Regions from separate parts of the Pseudomonas sp. AC169 genome, predicted to be linked through region 2. Evidence: riboswitches for the same ligand, from Rfam matches in the RefSeq annotation. Region 2 holds a riboswitch; each other region holds the start of a gene.
The links. A riboswitch is a leader RNA that binds a small molecule or an ion and turns the genes downstream of it on or off. The one in region 2 is predicted to bind cobalamin.
Positions count from the first base shown of each region.

Region 1: another riboswitch for cobalamin. It lies ahead of cobO (cob(I)yrinic acid a,c-diamide adenosyltransferase); the one in region 2 lies ahead of cobW (cobalamin biosynthesis protein CobW).
Region 3: another riboswitch for cobalamin. It lies ahead of ACZZ0G_RS24080 (ABC transporter substrate-binding protein); the one in region 2 lies ahead of cobW (cobalamin biosynthesis protein CobW).

Region 1 covers NZ_OZ409866.1:4,617,908-4,621,177, forward strand. Annotated here, with positions in the region: gene ACZZ0G_RS20740 (PQQ-dependent sugar dehydrogenase) at 1-780, opposite strand, end outside; gene ACZZ0G_RS20745 (hypothetical protein) at 845-1,429, opposite strand; cobalamin riboswitch at 1,594-1,823, shown strand; gene cobO (cob(I)yrinic acid a,c-diamide adenosyltransferase) at 1,905-2,516, shown strand; gene ACZZ0G_RS20755 (cobyrinate a,c-diamide synthase) at 2,513-3,270, shown strand, end outside.
Region 2 covers NZ_OZ409866.1:5,558,766-5,562,035, reverse strand. Annotated here, with positions in the region: gene cobN (cobaltochelatase subunit CobN) at 1-636, opposite strand, end outside; gene cobW (cobalamin biosynthesis protein CobW) at 640-1,713, opposite strand; cobalamin riboswitch at 1,813-2,023, opposite strand; cobalamin riboswitch at 2,723-2,944, shown strand; gene ACZZ0G_RS24840 (CbtB domain-containing protein) at 3,069-3,266, shown strand.
Region 3 covers NZ_OZ409866.1:5,371,561-5,374,830, forward strand. Annotated here, with positions in the region: gene ACZZ0G_RS24075 (FecCD family ABC transporter permease) at 1-238, opposite strand, end outside; gene ACZZ0G_RS24080 (ABC transporter substrate-binding protein) at 247-1,260, opposite strand; cobalamin riboswitch at 1,407-1,601, opposite strand; gene ACZZ0G_RS24085 (Ppx/GppA phosphatase family protein) at 1,644-2,579, opposite strand; gene ACZZ0G_RS24090 (ParD-like family protein) at 2,979-3,206, shown strand; gene map (type I methionyl aminopeptidase) at 3,203-3,270, shown strand, end outside.

The DNA.
Region 1 (3,270 bases), 940 kb from region 2:
GTTGCGGATGCCCGAGGCGAAGATGCGGTGATTACCGGTCGCCCGATCGACTTCCCAGATCGCTGCGCGGCCTTCTTCTTTATCCAGACCATTTTCGCCAACGTTGCTGTTCGAGCCGACCGTCACGTACAGCTTGCTGCCGTCCTTGCTGGCGATGACGTTTTTGGTCCAGTGATGATTCAGCGTCCCACCGGGCAGATCGACAACCTTGATCGGCTGCGACTTGATCTCGGTCGCGCCGGGCTCGTAGTTGAAGCGCAGCAGTCGATCGGTATCGGCGACGTACAGGTCATTGCCGACCAGGGTCATGCCGAATGGCGAGTTGAGGTTCTGCAGAAACACCGTACGCGTCTCGGCCACGCCATCGTGATCGGCGTCACGCAGCAAAGTGATGCGATTCGGGCTCGGTACGCCAGCGCCAGCCTTGCCCATGACTTTCTTCATCACCCAGCCACGAATGCCGCTGCTGTCATCCGGCTTTGGCGGGGCATTGGTTTCCGCCACCAGTACGTCGCCGTTGGGCAGCACATAGAGCCAGCGCGGATGGTCGAGGCCTTCGGCGAATGCTGCGACTTGGGTGCCGGCGGCCGCTGTCGGTTTACTGCCCTCGGGCCAGCCGATCGCCGGGGCGATGTTCACTGTCGGGATCAGGGTCTTGTTCGGTTCGGGCAGTTTCGGTGACGGGCCGGTGCCGTCGGAGACTTGCAGGCTGGAGGTTTCACCGCAGGCGGCGAGTCCTCCGGCGAAGGCGATGACAAAAACGAGTTGGGGCTTGCGCATTGCTGATCTTCCCTATGAATGCATTCTTAATCATAGAGGAGGGCGCAAGCCCGATGGTTCAACCTCAGCCGCGGGCTTCCTTGAACAGCACGGCAATGCCTGGGTGATAGTTGCCGGCTTCGCTGCGCAATTTGCGGTAGGCGTAGGGGAAATACCAGGCGACGGCGCAGGTGTGTTCCTTCTGCAGGTCGTCGACCATGTCCTGCAGCTCTTCGGGGCTGGCGCTGTGCTGGGCTTTTTGCGGTGCGACGAACAGGCAGCCGAGCTTGAGATCGCTGGCATAGCTGATGCGCTTGGCGTCGCTGGTGATGTCGAGCAGGGCTTGGGTCAGATTTAGATTCGTGACTCGTGGCCAGCGTTGCGTGGCCTGAATAAAGGCGCGATCTTCGGCGCTGGCGAGAAACAGATCGGCGCGGGCATTGCGCTCGCCTTCTTCATTCTGTTTGCGCGTGGCAGTGTCGTTCAAAGTCACCAGCTCGGCCATCCAGGCCGCCGCCGAGAGCAATCCGAGATTGGCTTTCTCGTCATGCCAGTAAGGGGTATCGCTGTCGCCGCGCACGGCGTTGTAGCGGTCGATACAGTCAAACCAGCGTTCAAGCACCGGGCGCAGGAATTCCAGGCGCGGGTTGCTGATGATCATGCCTTGCATCGTCATCATCCTTTATTGTTGTGGTGGGCTTTTCGGGAAAAAGCATGGCTCTTTGATATCATTTGTATCAGTGTGGCACAAGATTGGCGCCGGATAATTGATCGACGGCAGTTATTCGCCCGCTGGCCGCCTCTTTAATTGACGCTCCACCCCCAACCCTCTAACCTTCGCGGCTTGTTTCAGGTGCTCTGTGACCGGTGTCGACAGAGTGAAACAGGGAAGCCGGTGAGGGTTGTCTTCAAGCGAAGAACCACCACGATCCCGGCGCTGCCCCCGCAACGGTAAATGAGTGAAAACTGCGCCTTGAGCCACTGCCTCGAAAGAAGCGGGAAGGCGCGCAGTCAGGCCAACGCCGCTCATGAGCCCGGAGACCGGCCTGATCCATCCAGCGGCATCACGGTGGGCGATGCCAGGCTTTTTGCCGTCTATTCTTGTGCCTGCCCGCCGTTATCCAGCCTCAACGGAGAGCTCCCCCATGACTGATTCCCCCGAGCGCGACGAACGCCATCTGGCGCGTATGCAGCGCAAAAAAGCCGTGATCGACGAACGCATCGCCAACTCGCCTGACGAGTGCGGCCTGGTGCTGGTGCTGACCGGCAACGGCAAAGGCAAAAGCAGCTCGGCGTTCGGCATGCTCGCCCGCGCCATGGGCCACGGCATGCAGTGCGGCGTGGTGCAGTTCATCAAGGGGCGTAACAGCACCGGCGAAGAATTGTTTTTCCGCCGCTTCCCCGAACAGGTTCGCTTCCATGTGATGGGCGAGGGCTTCACTTGGGAAACCCAGGATCGTAAGCGCGACATCGCCGCCGCCGAAGCCGCGTGGGCAGTCTCGCGGGAACTACTGCGCGACCCGTCGATCGGTCTGGTGGTGCTCGATGAACTGAACATCGCCCTTAAACACGGCTACCTCGATCTCGATCAGGTGCTCAGCGATCTGCAGGCGCGTCCGCCGATGCAGCACGTAATCGTCACCGGTCGCGCGGCCAAGCCGGAAATGATCGAGATGGGCGACACGGTCACCGAAATGGGCATGCTCAAACACGCCTTCCAGGCCGGCATCAAAGCGCAGAAAGGCGTCGAACTTTGAATCAACCACGTCACTGCCCGGCGGTACTCATCGCCGCGCCGGCCTCCGGTCAGGGCAAGACCACCGTCACCGCCGCACTGGCCCGTTTGCATCGCAATCAGGGGCGTAAAGTACGCGTGTTCAAATGCGGCCCGGACTTTCTCGATCCGATGATCCTCGAGCGCGCCAGCGGTGCACCGGTGTATCAACTGGACATGTGGATGGTCGGCGAGCAGGAAAGTCGTCGTCTGTTGTGGGAAGCCGCCGCCGAGGCGGATCTGATTCTGATCGAAGGCGTGATGGGCCTGTTTGACGGCACGCCGTCGAGCGCTGATCTGGCGCGGCATTTCGGTGTGCCAGTGCTCGGCGTGATTGATGGGACGGCCATGGCGCAGACCTTTGGTGCGTTGGCGCTGGGCTTGGCCAAATATCAGCCGGATCTGCCGTTTGCCGGCGTGCTGGCCAATCGTGTTGGCACCTTGCGCCATGCGCAGTTGCTCGAAGGCAGTCTCACTGAAGGTTTGCGTTGGTACGGCGCGTTGTCCCGCGAGACCGGTATTGAACTGCCGAGTCGCCATCTCGGTCTGGTCCAGGCCAGCGAATTGAATGATCTCGATGTGCGCCTCGACGCCGCTGCCGATGCCCTCGCCAGCAGTTGCGAGGTAGCGCTGCCACCGGCCGTGGAATTTGCCGCGCCTGACGTCATCGCTGTCGAGCCACTGCTGAAGAATGTGCGCATTGCCGTCGCCCGCGATGAAGCGTTTGCCTTCACCTA
Region 2 (3,270 bases):
CTGCAGATGCGAGCGGTAAAACAGCACCGCCGCAACCGGGTTTTCCGGCAGCCATTCGGCTTGCCAGTCACTCAGTGCCGCAGTGGTTTTGTTCGGATGGTAAATCGCCGTGCGCGGCAGGGTTTGCGGTTCTTCCCAGGCGTAATCGCGGGCGAGCCAACGATCAGCCAGGCAGCGGAAAAAATCCAGCGCATTACCCAGGCCGCCCTGCCGCAAGAACTGCCAGAGGCGGTCGCGATCTTCGGCGTTGACGGTGCTCAAGTCGCTGAGCTCCGGATCCGGCCGGTCATCGCCCGGTACCAGAATCACCTGCACACCGCGCTCGGACAGCTCGACCAGCCGCTCGACGCCATAGCGCCAGTAGGCAATGCCGCCATGCAGCGAAATCAGGATCACCTTGGCATGACGCAGCACTTCATCGACGTACAGATCGACCGAGGCGTGATTCTGCACTTGCATCGGATTGGCCAGGCGTAGGCTCGGATAATCCTCGGGCAACTGCTGCGCGGCTTCAGCGAGCAGCGCCAGGCTAGAGTCGCCGCTGCACAGGATCACCAGCTCGGCAGGGGTTTGGCCAAGGTCGGCAATGTTGTCATCCGAGACGAATCCGCCGGGCTGAGTCCTGAGCAGGTGCATGGTTTAAACGCTGAGCGCGGCGCGCAGTTGCGCTTCGAGTTGCGCCGCGTCGAGTTCCTGACCGATCAACACCAGACGCGTCACGCGCGCCTCATCGGCGCCCCACTGACGGTCGAAATGCTTGTCGAAACGCGTGCCGACGCCTTGGATCAACAGGCGCATCGGCTTGTTCGGGATGGCAGCGAAACCTTTGACACGGAGGATGCCGTGCTGAACCACCAGTTGCGTCAGCGCGTCGAGCAGCAAGCTTTCGTCAGCTTGCGGCAGTTCGATGGAGATCGAATCGAAAGCGTCGTGATCGTGGTCATCGTGATCGTCATCGCCTTCACCATGGTGGTGATCATGATGGCTGTGACGGCTGTCGATGTGTTCTTCGGAACCGACGCCGAGGCCGATCAACACGTCCAGCGGAAGACGACCGTTGCTGGCTTCGATGATTTTGACGGCGGGCGGCAGCTCTTCGGCGACTTCTGCGCGAACGCGAGCGAGGTCTTCCGGGCTGGTCTGGTCGGCCTTGTTGAGGATGACGAGGTCGGCGCTGGCCAGTTGGTCGGCAAACAATTCGTGCAGCGGCGATTCGTGGTCGAGGTTCGGGTCGAGTTTGCGCTGCGCGTCGACTTGATCCGGGGATGCGGCGAAGGTGCCGGCGGCCACGGCCGGGCTGTCGACCACGGTGATCACCGCGTCAACGGTGCAGGCGCTGCGGATTTCCGGCCACTGGAAGGCTTGCACCAGTGGTTTTGGCAGGGCCAGACCCGAGGTTTCGATGAGGATGTGGTCGAGGTCGCCGCGACGGGCAACCAGTTCGCGCATCACCGGGAAGAACTCTTCCTGAACGGTGCAGCACAGGCAGCCGTTGGCCAGTTCGTAAACGCGGCCGGTGGCTTCTTCTTCGGTACAACCGATGGTGCATTGTTTGAGGATTTCACCGTCGATGCCCAACTCGCCAAACTCGTTGACGATCACCGCAATGCGGCGGCCCTGAGCGTTGTCGAGCATGTGTCGCAGCAGCGTGGTCTTGCCCGAGCCGAGGAAGCCGGTGACGATGGTGACGGGAAGTTTGGCCAGTGTTTTCATCGGTATGCCCTTTGGCAAGCGGCGGGCATACGGGACGAGAACCGGCATCGCGCGTGCGCGCCGGAAGCGTTCGCCACCGGATCACCCCGCCCGGTTGTAGTGAGAATCTGTGACGAGGCAGGTCTCCTGGCTGACGGTGTTCAGGCGTGGGCCTGGCGTTTGCTGCGCCTTCCCGCTGGCTCATCGTTTGAGCTGGCAGTGGCGTGGCAGCGAACATCACCGTTCACAGTTGCGGGGGCAGCCGCGGCATTGACCGCGTTCCCTTCTTAGCTTCGGCAACGGCCGAAGAACCTCGAAAGCGCAAGGCTACGCATCGTCTAAGGGTGGGTCAATGGGCGTTGAGCTTTGGTTTTGGGGGCATATCCGTTGCTGCGGGTGCTGCCGCTGGCGGTTTCGCTCTTACAGCGAGTCCCTTTTTCAAACGCCAAAAAGGAACCAAAAGGCTTTGCCCCGGCGTACGGCACTTCGCTGAGGCTCAGTGTTCCCTCGCTACGGTGTCCATCCGAAGGGGCAAAAAATCAAAAGCCAAAGCAAGATCAAAGGCCAGATCAAAAGCCCCTCATCCTAGCCCTCTCCCGGAGGGAGAGGGGACTGACCGCGTGGAATGGAAGAGATACGCCGAATTGGGATACCGAGTCGAACTCAGATTCTGAAAGGCCCACCATCGGCTCCCTCTCCCTCGGGAGAGGGCTGGGGTGAGGGGCTGCAACAACGCAAATCAAAAGCCGAACACCCGCGCTCTTCACCACTCAATAGGCCGAGTGTCAGCTCGCCTGCTCTTGATCTTGATCCACAGGCGACATCGGAAGGCTGAGTGGAGGGATCGATCCCGCAGCGAAGGAACCCCGAGCCCCAGCGATCGGGCCGAACGTCAGGGCGAAGACCTTTGGGTTACTTTTTTTGGGGGCGTTTGCCAAAAGTGACCCGCCGCAAGGGCGGACCGTAACCAGCAACACCCGCAGCAACGGATCCACCCACAAAATTGACTAAAATCCCCAACCCATGCTCTCCTACACACCTTGTTACGGGTGCCCTTCACAGGGTGAAACGGGAAACCGGTGAATCATGTGCTTTACTCAAGCCCATGTCAGTCCGGTGCTGCCCCCGCAACGGTAAGCGAGCGAAGCGTCAAAACCACTGTGCCCGTGCGGCATGGGAAGGTGACGCTTGCAGGTCGGCCTGACGCCAACCCCTCGTGAGCCCGGAGACCGGCCCGCAACACACAGCCCGCATTTGTGCGGTGCTGAACATAACAAACCCGCGGTGGGCGGGCGCTGTTCGAACCTCTGCGAGCCCGACCCGCAGGGGTTTTCATGCGCTCTATATCACCCGCTGACACTCCAGAGGGAAGCGCCATGTCGATCATCAGCAGCACCGGCAGCAACACGGACAAAATTTCCAGCACCACCACCCTGAGCCAACGCCTGAGCGCCGCGATCTTCGCGTCGATTCTCGGCGCCAGCCTGGTCTACTTCGCCGGTTTCTCGCACATCGAAGCGGTACACAACGCCGCCCACGATACCCGCCACAGCGCCGCGTTCCCGTGCCACTGAGACC
Region 3 (3,270 bases), 190 kb from region 2:
GCAAGATCACCCCGCACGTCGCCAGACCGGCGCCGCATGCGGCCGCGACCAGTGCGCGGGTCAAGCGGTAGTTCCAGACGATGCCTTCGTCGATCGGGTCGAGCGCGTACCCGGCGCCCCACAATTTGTTCGCCAGCACTTGCACGACCACGCCCGGCTCAATCGAGGTTTCGCCGATGGCCACGCCAGCGACCACTGCAATCAACAGCATCGCCAAGGCCAGCAACGTACGGAGCAGGCTGGCACTCATTGCGACAGGTCATAGCCGTTGATGGCCGTGGCCAATTGCTCGATACCCTCGAACATGCGCAGGCTGGCCTGCATGGCCATGGCGTCGAGAATGATGATGCGGTTATGTTTCACCGCGTCCATGTTGCGCGTTACCGGATCGCTGCGCAGGAAGGCGAGTTTCTTTTCATAGTCGTCAGCAGGGAAGCGGCGACGATCCATGCGCGCGATGACGAGAAAGGTTGGATTGGCCTTGGCGATGGTTTCCCAGCCGACCGTTGGCCACTCCTCATCGGATTCCACCACGTTGCGCACGCCGAGGGTGCTGAGCATGAAATCGGGAATGCCTTTGTGCCCGGCCACGAACGGCTCGATGTCCATTTGTGCGCTGGAGAACCAGACCAGCGCGCTGGCGTCCTTGAGTTGTTTGCCGTGGGCGGTGGCAATCGATTTGGCGAGGCTGGCCTTGAGCTCGTCATTGAGCTGCTGGCCACGCTCCTGCACATCAAAGATCTGCGCCAGTTGGCTCACGCTTTTGTAAATCGTCTCGATGCGAAACGGCGCCAGTCGCGTGCCATCGGCGCCGACAAGGTTGTCCTTGGCTTCGCAATCGGAGGGCAGCAGGTACGTCGGAATCTTCAGTTCATGAAACTGCTCGCGGGTGCCCACCGCACCTTGTGGGCCGACCATCCATTCCAGCTCCACGGCGACCAGTTCCGGACGCTTGCCGATCACCGATTCAAAGCTCGGTTCGTTATCGGCCAGACGCTCGATCTGGTCGTTCTGCGCCTTGTATTTGGCCAGCACGTTGTTGAACCACAGTGAGGTGCCGACGACTTTGTCGCTCAGACCCATGGCGTAGAGCATTTCCGTGCCGGCCTGGCCGATGGTCACGGTGCGCGCAGGCGCGTGCTGAAAGGTCAGGTGGCTGCCACAGTTTTCGATGGTCAGCGGGTATTGAGTGGGTGCCGCATGGGCCAGCGTGCAAAGACTCAGACCGGTGATGAGGGTGGCAACGCGAGGCAGCAGCATGGGGCAGTCTCCAATGGATCCGTACGGGGAGCGGGGAGGGTACGGATTGGAAACACACCGTCGAACGCGATCATGGAAACCTGCGCAAGGCCGGCATTTAATCAAAAGACGCGCGGCACGATGTCCTTCCCGGACACCCCGCCGGTTAGTCAGTCACTGTGCCGGCAGGTCTCCTGACTGATGCGTCATCGCCTGGCTCCGGCCTTCCCGGGAGTCATCCCAGTGGCAGTCGTGGAGCAGGCTCGGCACCTACAGTTGCGGGGGCAGTTCCGATTGATGCTGTGCAAGCATTTCGGATTCCCTATTAATCCCGTGTGGAAACCGGCGGCGGCATGGTAGTCGATCGCGCCGCTGAAGGGGAGACGAATCTGTCGTGGCGAGGATTAGTGTTGGCTCATCAAACTGTGCAACACGCCTAAACGCAGGCCTGGTTCCGACGGCAGCATTTGCGCAATGCCGAACACTTTGAATGCCGCGAGCATCAACACCAGACCGCCGGGCAGAATGCTCTGGCGGTGTGGTTGCAGGCCGGCCAGTTTCAGTTGCTGGACGTTGTTCACCTTCAGCAGAAGCAACGACAGGCGTAGTAGCCCGCCGTAGGTGATGCCGTCCTGATCGTAGTCGTTGAGGCGATTGGCCTTGAGCACTTTGGCCAGCATGCGCGCAGTGCCGGAAGAACCGATGGTTTGCTGCCAGCCCTGAGCACGGTAGCGTCGGGCAACCTTTTCAAACTGCAGTATGGCAAAGCGCTCGGCTTCCTGCAGCGCGCCGGCGGACACATCGCCGCCGCGAAAGAAGCGCGTGCTCAAGGTGCCGCTGCCGATGGCGATACTCTCGGTCAGCAACGGTTGTGAACCCTGGCCGAGAATCAGCTCAGTGGAACCGCCACCGATGTCGACCACCAGGCGCAGGTCTGCGGCGCTCGGCAAGGCGTGGGTCACGCCGGCGTAGACCAGTCGCGCCTCTTCATGGCCGCAAATCACGTCGATGGGAAAGCCCAGATGCCGTTCGGCACTGGCCAGAAACAGCTGCGCGTTATCAGCCTCGCGCACTGCGCTGGTTGCCACCGCGCGCACCCGACCCGCCTCGAAACCGCGCAGTTTTTTGCCGAACCGCGCCAATGCCTGCCAACCGCGATCCAGTGCCAACGCATCCAGCGCACCACCGTCAAAGCCTTCGGCAAGCCGCACCGGCTCACGCAGGGTTTTCACCTCCTGAATCTGCAAGCCCTTTCGACTGCGCACCGACTGGCCGATCATCAGCCGGAAGGCATTCGAACCCAGGTCGATGGCGGCAAACAGCGAGGCGTCTTGTTTCATGGGAATCCTTGCACAGCATCCGCCCGAAGGCTCAAGACGGTTTGCGAGGATTCTGCCGTGATCTTGATGACATCCTGATGACGGGGCAGGGGCGGTTCAATGAATGTGAGGCTGTCATGACACTGTCATTATTCGGCGCCTATGCTGAGGCCAATACATCGCGTGTTCTTAAAGTTTTTGCTGCCATTTTTGGCAGCTTTTTTTTGCCTGCGATTTAGTAGCTGATCGTTCCCACGCTCCGCGTGGTAATGCCTCTAGGGACGCTCCGCGTCCAGCGACGCGGAGCGTCACGGGCTGCATTTCCACGCGGAGCGTGGGAACGATCAGCGTGTGTGTTTGCAATTTTGGTGGAGTCTTGGCTAATATACGATCCATATACACATCGTATCGGATTCATATATGGGCATCGTAAAGATTTCAGAGGACATGCACGAGAACCTGCGTATCTCCAGCAACGCCCTCAGCCGCTCGATCAACGCGCAGGCCGAGCACTGGATGCGCATCGGCATGCTCGCCGAACTGCACCCCAACCTCGACCACAGCGCCATTTGCCGCTTGCTGATCCGCGCCGAACAGAACGGCGGGCTGGATCTGCAACAACTGACTCAGGAAGCCGTCAGCGCATGAGAAACCAGATCAAGATCAACACCCCGGCCGAGATCGCCCAATCGCGCGCTGCCGGCAAACTCGC